Regions from separate parts of the Lysinibacillus sp. EB106-09-02-XG168 genome, predicted to be linked through region 3. Evidence: predicted binding sites of a transcription regulator. Region 3 holds the regulator's gene; each other region holds the start of a gene.
The links. Region 3 encodes LexA, which represses DNA repair genes until DNA is damaged. Its sites were predicted from a motif close to CGAACATATGTTCG; they were not measured.
Positions count from the first base shown of each region.

Region 1: AC3WSO_RS11325 (YhjD family protein) is a predicted target of LexA. The motif match lies at 1,690-1,703, and genes of this name have one in related genera.
Region 2: AC3WSO_RS13575 (YolD-like family protein) is a predicted target of LexA. The motif match lies at 1,253-1,266, and genes of this name have one in related genera.

Region 1 covers NZ_JBYTDN010000003.1:2,147,384-2,149,659, reverse strand. The annotation lists gene AC3WSO_RS11335 (BrxA/BrxB family bacilliredoxin) at 1-348, opposite strand, end outside; gene AC3WSO_RS11330 (hypothetical protein) at 790-1,056, opposite strand; gene AC3WSO_RS11325 (YhjD family protein) at 1,074-1,415, opposite strand; gene AC3WSO_RS11320 (hypothetical protein) at 1,795-2,073, shown strand.
Region 2 covers NZ_JBYTDN010000003.1:2,593,824-2,596,099, reverse strand. The annotation lists gene AC3WSO_RS13590 (sigma-70 family RNA polymerase sigma factor) at 1-259, shown strand, start outside; gene AC3WSO_RS13585 (hypothetical protein) at 264-455, shown strand; gene AC3WSO_RS13580 (hypothetical protein) at 535-981, shown strand; gene AC3WSO_RS13575 (YolD-like family protein) at 1,288-1,563, shown strand; gene AC3WSO_RS13570 (YolD-like family protein) at 1,579-1,917, shown strand.
Region 3 covers NZ_JBYTDN010000003.1:1,272,697-1,274,972, reverse strand. The annotation lists gene yneA (cell division suppressor protein YneA) at 1-283, opposite strand, end outside; gene lexA (transcriptional repressor LexA) at 448-1,065, shown strand; gene AC3WSO_RS06880 (gamma-glutamyl-gamma-aminobutyrate hydrolase family protein) at 1,248-1,970, opposite strand; gene AC3WSO_RS06875 (prepilin peptidase) at 2,059-2,276, opposite strand, start outside.

The DNA of each region.
Region 1 (2,276 bases), 870 kb from region 3:
AATAAAGTATGCCAATTCCCCATCCTTTAAAATCGCCATCGAAGGTGAACTTGGTGGCACATCCTCAAAAAATCCACGCATCGCTACAGTTGCTTCAGGATCCTGTCCAGCAAATACAGTCACAAGATGATCAGGCTTAACTGCCTCCACTGCCTCACGAGCAGCGGGACGCGCCAATCCAGCCGCACATCCACAAACCGAGTTAATCACAACCAACGAAGTCCCCTTCGCATCTGCCATAAATTCATTTACCGCATCAGCCGTCGTAAGCTCCGTAAATCCAGCCTCCACTAACTCCTCGCGCATTGGCTTCACTACCTGTTTCATATATTCATCGTAAGCGTTCATGCTTTTACCCTCTTTCATATGTATTCGCAAATGTTATTATAGCAAGGTTTTTCACGAATGTACAAAGACTTGCCTTTTGCCCGATTTCATGCGTTTTCGGGGGAAATGTGACTTTTTCGTGATTTTAGTGACTTTTTTGTGTAACGAGGCTTGGTTTGTTAAACACTTGTTACACACTTAAAAAATGGGTTTTATTATTATTTATTCTACTGTTTTTAATTACATTACATCCATATTTTTTATAAAGATTTTCCATTTACTTTATCGTTTTACTCCAATAAAATGTAAATAAATACATACAAAAGAGGTAACAAAATGAATCCATGGATAAAGACCATTCTGGGTGTAGTCATAATAATCGGCTTCAGTATAACGTTGAATCAATTGATGGAACCTGGTATTTTAAGCACAATGTTAAAAGGCTTAGTTATTTTAATTGTATTACTTATGAATAATTTCACTACCAATAAAAATACAGAACAGAACACAAAATAAACCAAGAATAGCCATTAAGCTATCTTCAAATTTAAAGAATCCCTTTATAGCATCGATTGCTTTTTTTACAGCATCCTTTGCTTTGGTTATCGGTGACTTAATTGCTGAATAAATAGAATTCCAGTTTTCTTTAACCTTCCCAAGCAAATCACCGTTGCTGCCATCACTCCAATTTAGAGAGGCTTTTATAAATAATAATGACCAGGTACTCACATTTCATGAGCGCCTGGTCATTTATTTTGGTGACTTAATAATAAATTTTCAACCTGCGTTTTAAGTGCCATATTAGCATAAGTAAATACTTGATCCTCGCCAGCGGTGGCGATAATTAAATCACTAAAGTTTTCATCGACCTTTACCCACTTCACGACTCTAATTTTATCTTTGGCCAACAGCCTTTTAGAGTTGTAACATTCTTGTGAAATGTCGTCTAAAAGCTTATCAAGGATTGGCAAATATACTTTGCTCAATTTAAGGTTTTCAATCACTTTATAATCACGCTGTAACGACTGAACAGCCATATCATAAACCACATATTTGTGCATTAGTCTCCTTTGTTCAAAACTTATCATACTACCGAGCGCTCCTTGTGGACGATTGGAACAACTGCCAACACACTATCAATCATAAATGTACGCTTTGCCTGTTTACTGAAACAGTAAGCTTGAAACGAATTACCAACAATTTTAATGACTTTTATACGCCTTTTAGAGACTTTGCCGTCTTTAGCTAAGTACATAAGTACATCATATTTAAAAATTGATTACGTTGCATTTCTTTTATCAGTTGTTCTTTCATACCAGTTCCACCTTTCAAAAAAGAACTTTTGTTCCCTTCTTTATTTTACGCACAAACGTTCTCTTTTACAAGCAGTAAAATTTTCATGTACTTGATTAAAAATTTCTATTAAAATGCAATATGTACATAATTTCACAAAGGAGTTAACGCAACATGGAAACACTAACTATAAATGAAAGAACTTATAAAATTAAGTTTATCCCGTTTGAAGACAAATGTGGGCTGAAAGAAGATGGAACACATGACATAGCCTATAGTGGTCACAATATTGATATTCAGTTTAACGATGAAATATTTAATGGAAAAATATATGAAGAATTAAAATATAAAATCTCTTTTTTTCTAGTCCTTACCCTTTTTTGGAGAAGATATAGAAATGATAAAGAAATATTTTCAGGAAGAACATGGAGTTCAGGAATTTTATTTTCTTGACATAGACAGCGATGAGGGTTATGTAAAATTTTAATCGTGGTAATGAGGTAATTGTATGTGCTTATTAAAAGCTTTTGCGTCTAGTGGATTAAGTATGTTACATATCATACTGCCAGTAATAATACTAATGGCAGTTGAAATTGGATGTATTGTTGTTTTTTAGTCAATCTTTGAAAAACTACTCCCCAGCAAAATTTATAAAT
Region 2 (2,276 bases), 1.3 Mb from region 3:
TTTAAAAGATATAGAAGCTGAAAAAAAGTTAGATCAAGTAGAAGAAAATTGTATGAGTAGCTTTATAACTGGTGATTTATTAAAACAAGCTATCTACACTTTAACTAAACGACAACAAAAAATACTGTATTTCTATTATGCATTAAAGCTTAGTGATATTGAAATTGCAACTAGATACAATGTATCACAACAAGCAATTTCCAAAAGTCGTAAACAGGCAATTTCGAAGTTGAAAAAGTTCATAGTAACAAGGAGATAATTTGATGAAAAATAAAAATTTTGAAGAGCAAGAAATAGAAGAAATTATTACAATAATTGAACCGATGATTAATTATGCCTTATTACAAACAAGTCCAAAGCATAGAGAGGAATTAAAGCAACATTTGTATGAACTGTCTCTAAAATCCTTGGCTAAAGTCAAATTTAATGAACCGAAAGGACTATTTATCAATTAATAAAATAAATATTTCTTCTGAGTTAAGATATTGTATAATAATTTTAACATCTAGATTCCCAGAAAAAGGAGAGTTTTGTATGAAAGCTAAAGGTATTTTAAAAGGAATTACTATAGGTATTTTTTGTTCAATTTTTATTCCATACCTTTTTTCTAGTGTAGGGAATACTTTAGCAGGAGGTCGTATAAGCTACTGGGGAGAAAGTTGGTTATATATAGCATTTTCTATTCCCATGATTCTATCCATGGCCATAATAGGATATTATCTATCTACTCAAAAGAATATCCCAAATAAAAAAATGTGGTGGATTAGTTTCTTTGTAACTTTAATTGTCAGCTTATTTACTGGCACATTGGGTATTTTAATTAGTGAAATGGTATTGCGCGGTAACTTAAATACATTTAATCTAGAAGATTCAATGATATGGGGCGTCATTTATAGTATTGTATTTCTTCCAATAACTGTACCTTCAGGGAAGCTTATTTTAAATTCTTTGCAATATTGGATTCAAAAACCTTCAGTTTAAAAAGTATATAATATCAAGACCAAGATGAAATTAATTATTTTGGTCTTTTTTGAGCCATATAAGTGATGTAGAAGATACAACAATGAGGTACTTTATGGGGGACCCCACCGAAAAAGTAGGCTCTATGACAAACGGAGAGGCTTTAGGATTGCTGATATCAGTAGTGAAACGCACAATATAATCAATTAACTATGACCAGGTAATCACAAATTTTTGTGAGCCTGGTCATTTTTTTATTGCTAAAAACAGAACGTTAGTTCTATAATATATACAAACAAACGTTCTGTTTATAAAAGGAGAATTAACATGGCTACTAAGACAAAAACACCAACAAAAAAGAAAGAACCTAAACACTTAGACCGTGATGAGTTTGAATTAGAGGAAATAGCATATACATTAACTGAATCGATGCAAGAATCAAAGAACAAAGTATTTTCAGTTTACAAAAAAGATGAACAGTTAACAGGTATGGTCACGAAAATGGATGCAAACACTAAATTAATACATATCAAAGATAAATACATGGATATTCATAAAGTGCATTTCTTAGATATTTTAAACGTATCAGAATGTGATTATTAATGGAGAGTGATTTGTATGTTGCATGACCGAAATAATATTAAGTGGACATCAATGATGTTGCCAGAACATCTTGTAGAGTTAAAAAAGTGGAAAGAAGAGCAATTTTACGATAAAAAAAGAGAATTAACTGAGTGGGAACTAGAGGAGTTACAGCAAACAATCCACCGTGTAACTGTAATGAAAAAACTTGTAACACTTACTTTGTGGGATAATAACCACCTACATGATGAGACAGGTTTAATTACTGCAACAGATACAAATAAGAAAGAATTGCTGTTGGAAACCGAAACGGCTATTAAAAGAATAACAATTGATAAAATCCAAAATGCGAAATTGGTGGATACTGATGATTAAACCTGAGGACCGTGAAATACAAGACAATTCTTCTCTTGAAAAGTTAAAAATGGCCAAAGTGGGGTAGCACCAACAAAACGCGAATTTCGTACGCTAAGCAAATTGCAACCTAAAAAAAGTCGATTCGTGAACGCTAAGGAACCGACTTTTTAATTTGGGTGTTTTTGCCCATCCCCTCGAAATGGGGGAGGGCAAAAACAAATTATGAAAAAACCTTATAAATAAGCGTTTTGAGTTACTTTTTTGAAATTGACATGTTTCAAATGCTTTTAAGTTGTATTTTTGAAACGGGAAATGCTCTATTATAAACCATGTCAAAAAGTACACTTTATGACATGGTTTATAATAATTTTAACTAA
Region 3 (2,276 bases):
TAGGATGGGGTTGGTCGTCACCCACTACTGGAATCACTAGAGAATTACCTGCAATAATTCGTACGTTCGATAATTCATTTTCTGCCTTAACAAGCTTAATCCAATCATCCGACTTCATTTTACCACGGTATTGTTCGGCTAACGACCATAAGCTATCACCATGCTCGATTTCAATTTCTGCGTATGTAACATCGCCTGGATCTGTTATAAAAAGATATGCTGTAAATAGTAGACAAGCTCCTAATAAAATTGTAATATGTGGATTTTTTTCAAACCAGTTCATGTGTATAACCCCTTTTCGAGAATGTTTGTTCGGAATATATGTTCTTATATTAATGCGAACAAACGTTTTTGTCAAACACTTTTCGAACCTATGTTTGCTTAAGTGTTCGCATTCTGCTATACTACATAATAAGTAGAATGATTAGAAAAAAGAGGTGAGCAATCATGAAAAAAGTTTCGAAAAGACAAGAGGCCATATTAGATTTCATTAAAGAAGAGGTACGCGCAAAGGGGTATCCGCCATCTGTACGTGAGATTGGTGAAGCAGTTGGACTTGCTTCAAGCTCTACGGTTCATGGACATTTAGCTCGTTTGGAGCAAAAAGGCTTAATTCGACGCGATCCAACTAAACCACGTGCCATTGAAATTCTAGAGCCAGAGGATTCTATTCAAAAGCAACATGTTATACATGTACCACTTGTGGGGAAAGTTACTGCGGGTTCTCCGATAACTGCTGTTGAAAATATCGATGAATATTTCCCGCTACTGGATATTTATGGTACAAGTGAAGATCAGTTATTTATGCTAGAAATTATGGGCGAATCAATGATTGAAGCTGGCATTTTAGACGGAGATTTAGTTATTGTTAAACAAAAATCAACAGCTGATAATGGTGATATTGTCGTAGCAATGACTGAAGAGAATGAAGCAACTGTAAAGCGTTTCTTTAAGGAAAAAAGTCATTTCCGTTTACAGCCTGAGAACGCAACAATGGAGCCCATTATCGTAGACCAAGTTTCTATTTTGGGGCATGTTGTAGGTCTTTATCGTCGTGTTCATTAAAAGTATCTCAATAGCAACGTACAAAAAGAGGATTTTATGTTCGCAAATGGGCATATACCTCTTTTTCTTATTTTTTGAGTACCATTTTATACACTAAAAAAGAACCCACTTATATGGATTCTTCCCTCTAGCAATGTCTTTAGTTTAATTTCCGTCTTAAGCCATGTAATGCTTATCCAGTTTTATGCCTCTACCTTGAATTTCAAACTCGCCTTTACAAATGCAGTGAATAATTTTTTTGATGCTTCATCTCCAGCAATAGCTAGCTCTTCAGGATGCCATTGTACTGCTAGACAAAATGGTAAATCTTCGTGTACTACGGCTTCAACGATACCATCACTTGATTTGGCTGCCACTTTCAATTTTTCTGCTGCTACGTTTATTGCCTGATGATGAAATGAATTCACCGCAATTTTTTCTTCCTCGATAATCGCTGTTAATAATGTATCCGGTGTTAGATGAACATGATGTGTAACAACGCCACGTGCCGCTTGTTGCGTATGCTTTATTAATTTTTTACTATGATATTCACTATCAATATCCTGATAGAGTGTGCCTCCAAACGCAACATTCAGCATTTGAATCCCTCGACAAATTCCGAAAATCGGCATTTGCCGAATAGAGGCCGCTTCAATCAAGGAAAGTTCTATTGAATCCCTTTCCGGGTGAATCTTTCCTAACTTTGGTGTAGGTTCTGCACTAAAAAGAAATGGATGTACATCATGTCCGCCCGAAAGTAATAATCCGTCCGTCAACGATAAAATTTGTGCTATGTCCTCTTCAACTCCAAGCGGAATTATAAGAGGTACACCCCCAGCTTCAATTATACTTTTGCTATAAGCAGCATTTACTCTTGAGGACAAATCATCCTCCGCAAAGGCTGTTATTCCGATAATTGGTTTCATCTTATCCCCTCCATGATCTTTATCTAGCATTTACTACCTATAAAAGCTTGAAGACTATTAATCATCGAAAGACTCCCCCACTGATTAATTACCAAAATCCAAGATACCAATTCATCAACGCATCCCCATAGAAATAGATAATAATAGCAGCTAAGGCAATAGAAGGTCCGAATGGTATAGGCGTTTTCCTTCCCTGTCCGCGTACTTTTAACACTACTATTCCAACAATCATGCCAATGACAGCAGCTAAAAATAGCGTCAGAAGTGCATGCATTGTCCCGAGTACAAGACCAAGTAAAAAGAATA